Methanosarcina thermophila TM-1: one gene and its partner. The main gene of each other region encodes a partner of the protein of the gene in region 2 in a complex. Links are inferred from orthologs where the notes say so. Each region holds a gene or a part of one and is shown on either strand. Other genes may lie near its edges. The genes, in order: MSTHT_RS05335 and dph2.

Region 1 (5,935 bases), 460 kb from region 2 along the record:
CTATAGGCCGCAACGGGAAGAACATCGAAAAAGTAAAGATGCTTGCCCGTCGCCATCATAACATAGAAGATGTAATCTTGCAGTAATCGATCATAATTTACGTTGATCCATTAATCCGGCGTTGAAAGACTGTTTGGCATCAAGTATGCCTCTAGAAAACTGAGATCAATTTTTAACTTGGAGAAATTAATAATGGCTAAAGGAAAATATGCAGCTAATATCCTCAAACAGACCAGGAAGAATGCCCGCTGGAAAGATACAAACTACAGCAGGCGTATGCTTGGGCTGAACGTGAAAGCCGATCCATTAGGTGGTGCACCACAGGGTCGGGGTATTGTATTAGAGAAAGTGGGAGTTGAAGCCAAGCAGCCAAACTCAGCTATCCGCAAATGCGTAAGAATCCAGCTCATCAAAAATGGGCGTCAGGTAACTGCTTTCTGTCCAGGGGACGGCGCAGTGAATTTCATCGATGAACACGATGAAGTGACCGTAGAAAGGATTGGAGGCCGCATGGGTGGTGCTATGGGTGATATTCCAGGTGTACGCTTCAAAGTGATTGCCGTAAATAACGTGTCCCTGAAAGAGCTGGTCATCGGTAGAATGGAAAAACCCAGGAGATGATAATCCTTGTACAAAATATTCGGTAAATGGGACCCGACTGAAGTTGAAGTCAGAGACCTCGGAATTAAGCGTTATGTCAATCTTACTCCTGTCATTGTTCCACACAGCAGCGGAAAGCATGCAAGGCAGCAGTTTAACAAATCCGAGATTTCCATTGTGGAACGTCTGGCAAACAACCTGATGAGGAAGGAAGCAAACACTGGAAAGAAGCAGAGGACTCTTCGCATAATTGAAGAGGCTTTTGATATCGTGAACAGGAAGACTCAGCAGAACCCTATCCAGGTACTTGTGGACGCCATTGCCAACGCAGGCCCAAGGGAAGAAGTAGTGAGGCTGAAGTATGGCGGAATCTCCGTGCCAAAAGCAGTAGACACTGCACCCCAGAGGCGTGTGGATACAGCTCTGCGCTATATCAGTATGGGAGCTAATAACGCGGCCTTTAAATCCAAGCGTTCGATCGCAGAATGTCTGGCAACGGAATTGATAGGCGCTGCAAATTATGACACGAAAACCTTCTCTATCAACAGAAAAGATGCAAAGGAAAGAGTTGCAAAGGCAGCACGCTAATCGTTTATGTGGGTTGCCCGATTTAAAAGTGATTATATAACAAATTACGTGGGTTGCCCGATTTAAAAATTGATTATATGACAAATTACATTTGATTAGAAAGGTATTAGCATGGGACGAAGAAAGAAGATGGTCGAGCGCGTAATAACGCTCATGAATGAGCCGACAAAAATTAGAAATATCGGTATCGTTGCGCATATTGACCATGGAAAAACTACATTATCGGACAACCTGTTAGCCGGCGCCGGCATGATTTCAAAGGAACTTGCTGGCAGACAGTTGTTCATGGACTCCGATGAAGAAGAACAGGCAAGAGGTATCACAATTGACGCCTCTAACGTTTCAATGGTTCACACTTTTGACAATGAAGATTACCTGATCAACCTGATCGACACCCCAGGGCACGTTGACTTCGGTGGGGACGTTACCCGTGCCATGAGAGCTGTGGATGGGGCAGTCGTGGTCGTGGATGCAGTCGAAGGTACAATGCCCCAGACTGAGACCGTACTGAGACAGGCTCTCAGGGAACACGTCAAACCCGTACTTTTCGTTAATAAAGTAGACAGGCTGATCAATGAGCTGCAGGTCGATGCTCAGGAAATGCAGGTCCGTCTTGGAAAGGTCATTGATCACGTGAACAATCTCATTAAAAACATGAACCCTGAAAAGTACAAGGCAGGCTGGAAAGTTGACGCTGCAGTCGGAACTGTTGCTTTCGGGTCCGCACTTTACAACTGGGCAATCAGTGTGCCTATGATGAAGAAAACAGGGATCTCCTTTAAGGAAGTATTCGACTACTGTAAAGCTGGAGACATGAAGTCCCTGGCTGAGAAGTGCCCGCTGCACGAAGCTGTGCTTGATATGGTCATTCACTTCCTGCCAAACCCGATTGAAGCCCAGAAGGAAAGGGTACCTATTATATGGCATGGGGATACGAAATCTGAGATCGGACAGTCTATGATCAACGCAAATGCAGACGGAGAGCTCGCATTCATGGTGACTGACATTTCCGTTGATCCTCATGCAGGTGAGGTTGCAACTGGAAGGTTATTCAGTGGCTCTCTTACTCGTGGCATGGAAGTCTACACCTCAGGCAGTATAAAGAAGAGCAGGGTCCAGCAGGTGGGTATCTTCATGGGTCCCGAAAGGCTTGAAGTGGACAAGATTCCTGCAGGAAACATTGCTGCAGTTACCGGTCTTAAAGAAGCAATCGTGGGTTCCACCGTAACAACCCTTGAAGGTATGACACCTTTCGAGAGCATAAGGCACGTAAGCGAGCCCGTGGTGACTGTAGCTGTAGAAGCCAAGCACACCAAGGACCTGCCCAAACTGATTGAGGTTCTCAGACAGGTTGCAAAGGAAGACCCGACCCTTCAGATCACTCTTGACGAGGAAACCGGGGAGCACCTTATGGCAGGTATGGGAGAACTTCACCTTGAGGTTATTGCCCACAGGATCGAAAGGGACAAAAACGTGGAAATCACCACGAGCAAGCCAATTGTCGTTTACAGGGAAACCGTTAAGAAGAAGATCGAACCTGTAGAAGGAAAATCTCCGAACAGGCACAACAGGTTCTATATCTATGTTGAGCCTCTTGACCCTGAGATTGTCAATGCTATCAAAGCCGGCGACATTACCATGGAAATGCCCGAACTTGAACGCAGGCAGAAGCTCATTGAACTCGGGATGGACAAAGAAGAGGCAAAAGGCATTGTTGGGATCTTCAATTCCAATATCTTCATTGATATGACCAAAGGTATCCAGTACCTGAATGAGACAATGGAACTCGTGCTTGACGGATTTGAAGAAGTTATGCGTGCAGGCCCGCTCACAAGGGAGCCAGTTGCAAATGTAAAATGCGTGCTCGTAGATGCCAAGCTTCACGAGGATGCAATCCACAGAGGTCCGGCTCAGGTTATTCCTGCTGCAAGGCAGGCAATCCAGGCAGGTATGCTTATGGCTGACGACACCCTGCTCGAGCCTTACCAGAAGGTCTTTGTCCAGGTGCCCCAGCTTTTAATGGGTGGTGCAACAAAAGAACTGCAGGGCCGCCGTGGGGTTATTCTTAATATGACCACGGAAGGAGACCTGGCAATCATTGAGGCCAGAGTGCCTGTAGCTGAGATGTTCGGATTTGCAGGTGAGATCAGGTCTGCAACTGAGGGGCGCGCAATGTGGAGCACAGAGTTTGGAGGCTTTGACTTTGTGCCTTCCAGCCTCCAGAATGAAATTGTTGGCCAGATTAGAGAAAGGAAAGGACTGAAGAAGGAACTGCCCAAACCTTCCGACTTCCTTTCAATGTAAGCGGATTTTCCGCTTTACCTTAATATTTTTAGGTTATACCTGTCTTCCAGCAGGATAGAAAAAGTACCTGACTGATCTCGAAGGGAAGAGAATCCCTATCGATCTGGAAATACGGTCAATCGGAAAGCTTTAAGATAAGGTATGCCTATATTGGGGAAAACGTCCAGGCCACTGAAAAATTCAGAGAGCAGCGGTTCACGAAGAAGTTCGGAAAAAGATGCTGAAAAATTGATCAAGTATTAATATTGATCAAATATTGATGAGACGTAAAAACATAGAAACGTGTGAATCAATATTGGGATCCGCCCTAATCTTAATATAGTAAATATTTGATATACCATTGAAACTCATCCAGAATTACAGGAGAATTTTAATATGGCAGCAGAAAAACCACACTTGAACTTAGCAGTGATTGGTCACATCGACCATGGAAAATCAACATTTGTAGGACGCTTAATGTATGATGCAGGAGCTGTACCTCCACACATCATTGAAAAATACAAGGAAGAAGCAAAGCAGAAGGGTAAAGAATCTTTCGCCTTTGCATGGGTTATGGACTCTCTTAAGGAAGAGCGTGAAAGAGGTATTACAATTGACATCGCTCACAAGAGATTCGACACCGAAAAGTACTACTTCACAGTTGTAGACTGCCCTGGTCACCGTGACTTCGTTAAGAACATGATCACAGGTGCCTCCCAGGCTGATGCAGCTGTCCTTGTCGTTGCAGCTCCCGATGGCGTAATGGCTCAGACCAAGGAACACATTTTCCTTTCCAGAACCCTCGGTATCAACCAGCTTATTGTCGCAATCAACAAAATGGATGCAGCAAATTACGACGAGAAGAGATATAAGGAAGTAGTCGAGCAGGTTTCCGGTATCCTTAAGATGATCGGGTACAAGCCAAACGAAATTCCCTTCATTCCAATCTCCGCATTCTTCGGTGACAACGTTCTTAATCGCAGCGACAAGACCCCCTGGTACAATGGTCCAACCATGATGGAAGCTCTTAACAACCTTAAAGAGCCAGAAAAACCATCCAACCTTCCACTCAGGATCCCTGTCGAAGATGCATACACCATTTCAGGTATCGGAACTGTACCAGTAGGCAGAGTTGAAACCGGTGTCATGAAGAAGGGTGACAAGGTCATCTTCATGCCTGGCGGAGCATCCGGTGAGGTTAAGTCCATTGAGATGCACCACGAAGAAATTCCACAGGCAGTCCCCGGAGACAACATAGGCTGGAACGTCCGTGGTATCGGCAAGAACGATGTCCGCAGAGGAGACGTTTGTGGTCATGTTGACAACCCACCAAAGGTTGCCGATGAGTTTGTAGGACAGATTGTTGTTCTGCAGCACCCCTCCGCAATCACTGCCGGATACACTCCAGTATTCCACGCCCACACCGCCCAGATCGCATGCCAGCTAATTCAACTTAACAAGAAGCTGGACCCGAAGACCGGGCAGGTTAAGGAAGAAAACCCAACCTTCCTCAAAGCAGGAGATGCAGCAATCGTTACAATCAAACCGACAAAGCCGATGGTTATTGAGCCCGTAAAAGAAATTCCACAGCTCGGCAGGTTCGCTATCCGTGATATGGGTATGACCATTGCTGCCGGCATGTGCATGAGTGTTAAACAGAAATAACACTCTCCTTTTTCATTTTTTTGAGGAGAAAAAAGGTATGCAAAAAGCTAGAATAAGACTGTCAGGCATCAGTCCCAAAGATCTGGACGGAGTCTGCGACCAGGTAAAATCTATTGCGGAAAGGACAGGAGTTAGTATTTCGGGACCTGTTCCGCTTCCCACAAAGAAACTTGTAGTTCCTACAAGAAAGAGCCCGAGCGGTGATGGAACTGCAACCTGGGATCCCTGGGAGATGCGCGTACACAAGCGCCTCATCGATATTGCTGCTGATGAGAGGGCACTCCGTCAGCTTATGAGAATTCAGGTCCCTAAAGATATCAATATCGAGATCGTACTCGAAGGGTAACCGAGAAAAAAGACAGGCTACAGAAATTCTCTGTACCCGGTCTTGCAAACATCTTTTTCACTTCTTTATTCCAGAATGTCATATTCCTCTTAATATAAATTTGAGAAGATTGCCGGCGACCGTCGAATCAGACGTTTTTCTCGCCAGCTTCTCTGCAAACTATAAATCTCTTCATTATCTTCTTGCGTTCTTACGCTCTTCTTGCGTTCTCCTTTTATCATTATATCCTCAGAAACGGCGTTCTACTGTATAAGTGACAAGTTTCGTCCCTCTGGCAGGCACCGTTACTCTGAATTCTATCGTAAAGGCATTGATTTCTTCATAACTGTCTGAACTTTCCAGGATTTCCCATTCCCCGTAGAGGTGCTCCACAATCGTGACGGGCTGATCCTCAGATTTACTGTTATTAATTTCGATCTGATAGGTGACCCGCTCTACATTATCGCTTATGCG
Region 2 (5,905 bases):
TTCATACCTCAATATTAATTACAGGTTAATTATGGTCTTTAAACTGCAGATGCAGGATGCGATCCTTAAACTAAAAAGAATCGTATTCTATCCGTTCAATATTTCCGGAAAGATTGCCAAACCTGGGATTTCTGTCAGATTTTTTATTCATTCTGGATATGCATAGAAATCATAAAAAGTATTCCAAGGATTCTTCAGGTCCGAAGATAGCAAAGGCTCACTAAATACTATTGGAAGCCCCCCTATAAGTAAGGCTCCGGACTGACCGGAGAAAGAGAGCAGAACGTCTTTAGAAAGACATCATGCAGTCGTTTTTAGGAGATTTCAGGCGTTTGCTGCCTTGCTAAAGACTTCGGTAAACTCGTCACACTGAGCAATTATTTTCAAAGCAGCGTCCTTTAAGACCTCAATGGGGTTTGTACCATCGGTTCTGATGTAAAGGATAGGGTCACTAATGCTCACGTATTTCATATCGTAAAAGGCAACCTCAACCCTTTTGTCCCTTATAAGGGAGTCCCTAAGCAAATTGAGGAGAGTATGTGTCTCGCCTTTGAGCTCGACTTCAAGCTCATTGTCTGTTTTGGAAAGAATGTTCAGTTCCATTGATGATCACCTGTAAATGGTGAGTAGTGTGATTTATTGTGCAGAAACCCATACCTGCAAGGAGAAAGAAATTACCTGATCCCTTTCCCGTACTCGGTTGAGATTTTGCGGGTTTCAGTCATATTGCAAACCGGGCATTTAAGCTTTTTCCCTTCAAGCACAAGTTCCCCTCTGCAATTTGAGCAATAAGCTTTTACAACTCCGAGAGAATCTTCAGCTGTTGTCAAGCGCATCTTTTCAGCATCGATGACCCTTGCACGGATTATATCAGAGGGTCTGAATTCATCTGAAAGTCTCTTAACATAGGAGTCACGTACATTTGAGACGTGAATGTCTCCAGTCCGCACATTGACGATTTCCCGATCTTCTTTGCCTTCAATTCCTGCAATTTCTACCATTGCTCCGGACTCACGCACGTCAATTATCTTTCCATAAATAACATCCCCCACTTTAAGGATATTCGGAGTAACTGTACTGGGCCTGACCGAAACTATTCTCGCTCTTCTGTCAATAACAATATTTCCGGTAGCTGAGGAATAAATATCACCGACAGATACCGTTGTTCCTTCGCCAGGTTTAAACTCTTCTATGGTTCCGATCAGCTCTCCAGGGAGAACAAAACCTCCTTTTTCAAGCTCCTCTTCAGGGGTCGCGGGCTCACAGGGGGCTCTAGACTCAGGTGCTTCCGTCCTTTCCCTGGAAGCCTTTTTCGGGAAGGGGAACCTTCTCTTTTTACTATGGTCTCCCCTGAAGTGGTCTTTAGACTGTTCCCTGGGTTGACCTTTAAACTGCTCCTTGGGCTGGTTCCTCGGCTGACCTTTGAACTGGTCTTTGGAATGCTCTTTGGGTTGTTCCCTGAGCTGACTTTTAAGCTGATCTCTGGACTGGCCTTTTGGTTGGTCCCTGCTTTCTGGAGTGACTTGAGGAGATGCTTTTTCAGTAACTGACTTTCCTACGCTCGGGCCAGTCAATTTCTTTCTCGTAGTTTTACTTTTTCGGATTCTAATCATAATCCCTCATTTGAATTATCGTTAATAGTCAATATAATTAGTAATTGCAGTAATTGTCATTGACATACAATACTGGCAGCCGTCCAATCGAATATCGGCAACATTCAATCGACAGATAATCAACTATCAGGAGAGGGGACAGATTGCCACGCTCGTATATCTGCCATTTTTTGTCCCTATTGATGTACTTATCTAGTTCGATATGAACAGGCATATCCGTTATAAGCAGCTTTATCGGTCTCTTTTTGAGGTAAAGCCTTGATGCTGCACTATAAAATCCGATGCCTTAAACGGTACTGCGCATTGATTATCCGGAGACCTTAATCCTGTAGATCTCGACCTCAATAACCTTTCTTTCTTTTTTATGGAAATCAAAGGTTCGTTTTATGGGGAATTTTGCAACGTAGGAATGTGTAATGACCGCAGGCTTAATGAACTTTTGGATAAAAGCAAGGCTTCCACGGTTGTGAATTGAGTATATCACTTCACTTGTTCTTAATGCTGACGAAAGAAAAGGTCTGTCCCTGCCTTTAACTCTTGCCCCGAAAGGAGGGTTCATGACCGTGGTTTTTACATGTTCTGTAATATCGTTAATGTCCGATAATACAAACTCCACTTCAACTCCCAGTTTTTCAGCATTTTTCTTTGCTATCTCAAGAGCTTTCGGGTCCGCATCATACCCAATAACCCTCTTTGCTCCCAGAAGTTTAGCCCCGATTGCAAGGATTCCGGTACCGCAGCCCAGATCCTGCACCGAGTCATCAAGATCTCCCTGCATATAAGCAAAGTGAAGAATCTCCGCAGCCAGAGGAGGAGGAGTCTGGTACTGCTCCAGTTCAAGTTCAGGATCGGAAAAGTTTTCCAGTTCTTCGAGCAGCATCTCAAGCTTTCGTTGTTTCATTCCATCGACTTTAATTTTCTATTTACGTTTTAATACCGTATTTTAATTCTTTATTTATATATTTTAGCACTTAAATTATTCCACAGGATCAGAGGTAAGATTACACAGGTTCCTCGGTTATTTCATCGAGCACAAGGTTTTCCCATTCCCGTTCTCCGAGTACGATTTCAAATTCCTGGGGCGTAAGCATTGGAGAGGGAAAACGTCCTGCCTCATCGATTGCGAGCCTGGGGCAGGCGGTGTTTACGAAAGCATCCACCTTGAACTGGAGAAGCTGATCCGGAGTTACAAGATCAATCAGGATAAGGTGTGCTTCTTTTCCATGATTTTTCGCGAGCGCTTTCAAAGAGTGAGCCAGTTCCATCCGTTCCTGCCCATTTTTGCTTGAGACGATTATCCCGAAAACCTCCGCATCCAGAGACTTTGCAATTACCGCACTCCGCTGGCGAAGGATTCTTGAGGGATCAACCTCACGAACTTCCCCGGTGAAAGGATCGGCTGCAAGAACCCTCTTCTTTGTGGAGAGGGCTACACCCAGAGGATGGAAGTCACCACTTCCTATATAGAGGTATTCATCACAAACCTCGTTCCTTGCCGCCGAAAAATTGCAGCCCAGTACCTGACCCGGATACGCAAGCCTGGAGTCACCACGCCCAATTACACAGGTTTTCCCATTCGCCTTAAGGACAGCACAGGCTTCAGGGAGCTTATGGATATGCTGGATAGTACTAATCAGCCCTATACCCTGCCCCTTAAGCTCAGGGACAGCTTTCTCAACAACAGGTCGAATATCAACTGCCGAGCGCGTTTCTATGAAATAGACCTTTTCGGAAAGTTTTGTATCCTCAAGCTCGGCATGTCCAAAATGGAAGAGGACGTCAACCTGCCCGAGCAAAGTTTTATCCAGGTCACACGCCCCAAAACAGGGGTTTCCTGAAATAATAATCTCGGCACCAGTAGCCTCTTCAACCTTTTTTGCGAGCTCAGGGCCTTTTCTTTTGAGCCCTTCAGGAAACTGGAAACCTACGGTTTTTGCTTCCAATTTTTTTATTACACTGATAATGTATTCAGTCCTTAAGTCAAACGCGTCACTTGTCTCCAAAGACATTCTTGATCTCCACGCCTTTCTCGCCCACATCGATCGTTACCAGGATTTTAGGCTCAACCCCGTGTTCCTTTATCTGTAAATAACCTGTCCCGCGTCCGATAACGGAGATAACATCCACAACCTCTACACCCATGTTTTTCAGGGCTTTTATAAGGGCTACCAAGGTTCCACCAGTACTGATTACATCATCCACAATAATTACCCGGTCACCTTTCTTGAGCCCGTTTATGTAAAGGACTCCTTTCGAATATCCTGTGCTCTGAGAAAGTTCTACCTCTCCTTCAAGGTAATAGGGTCGCTTCCGGATAATGGTTAGAGGAACTCCGGTTTTGAGGGAAAGGGCGATTGCCACAGGAATACCCATAGCCTCTATAGTGACAACAGTATCAACTTCTTCCATATCGGTAATCGTAAGGATAAAATCCGCGATTTCCTCAACCAGGCGGGGATCTATGGAAGGCACGCCATCAGAAATCGGATGGATAAAGTAATTATACTCCCCCCGCTTGATTACAGGAGAATTAATTAGTGAGCTTTTCAGTCTTTCAAGCATAGTTTTAACTCTTTTTTTGGCTGTTGCGATATTCCTGCTAAAGAATTGTATTGTATTAATAAAGTATTATTTCTACTAATAAAGAATTCTGTATCCTTACCCTTAATCTATACGCATACACCCCTCGCCAAGAGCGAAGACCTGAATATTTCATGGGATAGTAAACTGACATCAGAAAAGGTTAAAAATACTATATTTTAGTTTTCCAATCTCTGTATGCCCACAAATCACATGAGCTTATATAAGTAATTATGTAGTATTGACAGATTTAAGAATTTAAGTTAAGGCAGTCCGGAAGGTCAAAGCGAGAATTAAACGGTTTGAGAGGGCTCAGGTATGAAAAAGCCAGTAATTAAAAAGAAAGAGAAAAACTGGCTCTGTAGAAATCCTTAATTTAATCCATAATAATTGTATTACTTTTTTGTTTATATTATAGACTATTAGTTTAACTTTTACTTCTTTTACTTGATTTCTAACCTTTCTTGCTCTTAATGTTTCTCCAAATTTTCTTTTTACAACAGATATTATTGTCTCTACTATATTCCTTCTATTGTATTTGATCTTATCAAAGTCTTTGTTTAATTGTTTTCTATATTTTCCGTTTATTCTCTTTCTTTTTCTTTCTCTCAAAGGTACTATTGAATCTGCTTTTATCTCTTCTCTTATTAGAGTATGAATTTCTTCGGAATCATATCCTTTATCCATCACATAACATTGAGACTTTCTTGACTTGTTTGATTGTCTTATCAGAGTCTTTGCATGCTTGACATCATGATCTGTTTTTTGGCTAATTTTCCATCCTAATATTACTTTTTTAATAGTGTCTACTGATATTGAAGTTTTAAGGAAGCTCCTTCGGAGCTTCCCTGTTCTCTTAGAATAATAATGACTTGCATAAGAACTCGTAAATCCTGTTGCATCAATTGCCGTAATGAGAACTTTTTCTCCATGTGAGTAAAATAGTTTTAGAGTTTTTGACAAAATTAGGTTAAACAATGAAGAGGGAATTCTGGACACAAACTTTTGAAGAGTAGTGTAATGAGGAACCTTATCAAGGTCAAGTTTTTCCTTTATACTGTTCATGAGGTCAACAAGTTCTACAAAGTCACGGTAGTCTGTACTTATATACTCCTTCAATAAAACAAGAACAAGAAGCTGATGTTGAGTATAAACACGTTTGGAATATTTGCAGGAGTAAAGGTTCAGTCTGGAAGACTGAACCGTTTTAAGACTGAGATCAATAAATTTAATATACTTATTTGATGACAATAGCAATTGCTCCTTTGTTTTTTGTGTGGACAAAAAAATTAAGGAGCATTTTTACAATTTTATTTTTATAATTTTTGGGTAAAAACAGAATTTAGAGGATTTCTACAGAGCCGAAAAACTAAAAAATAAAAAGGAAGCGAAAAAGGAAAATTTAATGATTACTGGAAACCTCTGGCATAGTAGATAATTCTTTCTACAAAGGCTTAAACATGTTTTATTCCCATCGCTTATTCTATAAACCTCATTTTTTCAGGGATTGACATTCTCTTCTGAATTTTTTCAGGGATTGACATTCTCTTCTGAATCAAGCAGTCCGAGAACCACATAAGGATTATTTCCTGCCTGCTTCATTTCATTCAGGGTAGCTTCATCAATGTCTGTTACGGAAATTACCGAGACAAGCTCCTCAGTATCCCAGTTTTCTTTATCCATAAGCCAGAGATCCGCTAAATACTTTGAAA

The links.
Region 1: the proteins of dph2 (region 2) and MSTHT_RS05335 are in contact, whole or in part, in a crystal structure (PDB 6Q2D), measured with the Methanobrevibacter smithii proteins. The link is inferred for Methanosarcina thermophila TM-1 from one-to-one orthologs. Residues at the interface, in WP_011954460.1 of Methanobrevibacter smithii: Met1, Met3, Tyr4, Pro28, Glu29, Gly30, Leu31, Met33, Phe58, His80, Thr124, Gln126, Ser179, Gly180, Asn181, Phe182, His183, Leu185, Tyr201, Asn202, Phe211, Ile215, Arg291, Asp295, Asp296, Gln298, Met299; in WP_011954157.1 of Methanobrevibacter smithii: Pro482, Asn483, Lys484, His485, Tyr553, Asp555, Glu556, Glu559, Leu560, Leu591, His592, Glu593, Asp594, Ala595, Val596, His597, Arg598, Gly599, Pro600.

What each region holds. Positions count from the first base shown.
Region 1 is NZ_CP009501.1:1,253,894-1,259,828, forward strand. What follows is about bases 916-3,895. They hold MSTHT_RS05335 (elongation factor EF-2), read left to right. Parts: upstream 916-1,299; coding sequence 1,300-3,492; downstream 3,493-3,895. Other genes in these bases: MSTHT_RS05330 (30S ribosomal protein S7), read left to right, coding at 916-1,188; tuf (translation elongation factor EF-1 subunit alpha), read left to right, coding at 3,868-3,895. In the rest of the region: MSTHT_RS05320 (NusA-like transcription termination signal-binding factor), read left to right, coding at 1-86; MSTHT_RS05325 (30S ribosomal protein S12), read left to right, coding at 193-621; more of MSTHT_RS05330, read left to right, coding at 628-915; more of tuf, read left to right, coding at 3,896-5,136; rpsJ (30S ribosomal protein S10), read left to right, coding at 5,174-5,482; MSTHT_RS05350 (DUF4139 domain-containing protein), read right to left, coding at 5,711-5,935. UniProt on the Methanocaldococcus jannaschii protein: Catalyzes the GTP-dependent ribosomal translocation step during translation elongation.
Region 2 is NZ_CP009501.1:1,715,036-1,720,940, forward strand. What follows is about bases 1,619-4,568. They hold dph2 (diphthamide biosynthesis enzyme Dph2), read right to left. Parts: upstream 3,623-4,568; coding sequence 2,615-3,622; downstream 1,619-2,614. Other genes in these bases: MSTHT_RS07390 (METTL5 family protein), read right to left, coding at 1,921-2,514; hpt (hypoxanthine/guanine phosphoribosyltransferase), read right to left, coding at 3,603-4,175; MSTHT_RS07405 (IS5 family transposase), read right to left, coding at 4,506-4,568. Outside these bases: MSTHT_RS07380 (DNA-directed RNA polymerase subunit L), read right to left, coding at 325-603; MSTHT_RS07385 (exosome complex RNA-binding protein Csl4), read right to left, coding at 675-1,613; more of MSTHT_RS07405, read right to left, coding at 4,569-5,444; MSTHT_RS07410 (FmdE family protein), read right to left, coding at 5,724-5,905. UniProt on the Methanocaldococcus jannaschii protein: Catalyzes the first step of diphthamide biosynthesis, i.e. the transfer of the 3-amino-3-carboxypropyl group from S-adenosyl-L-methionine (SAM) to the C2 position of the imidazole ring of the target histidine residue in translation elongation factor 2 (EF-2).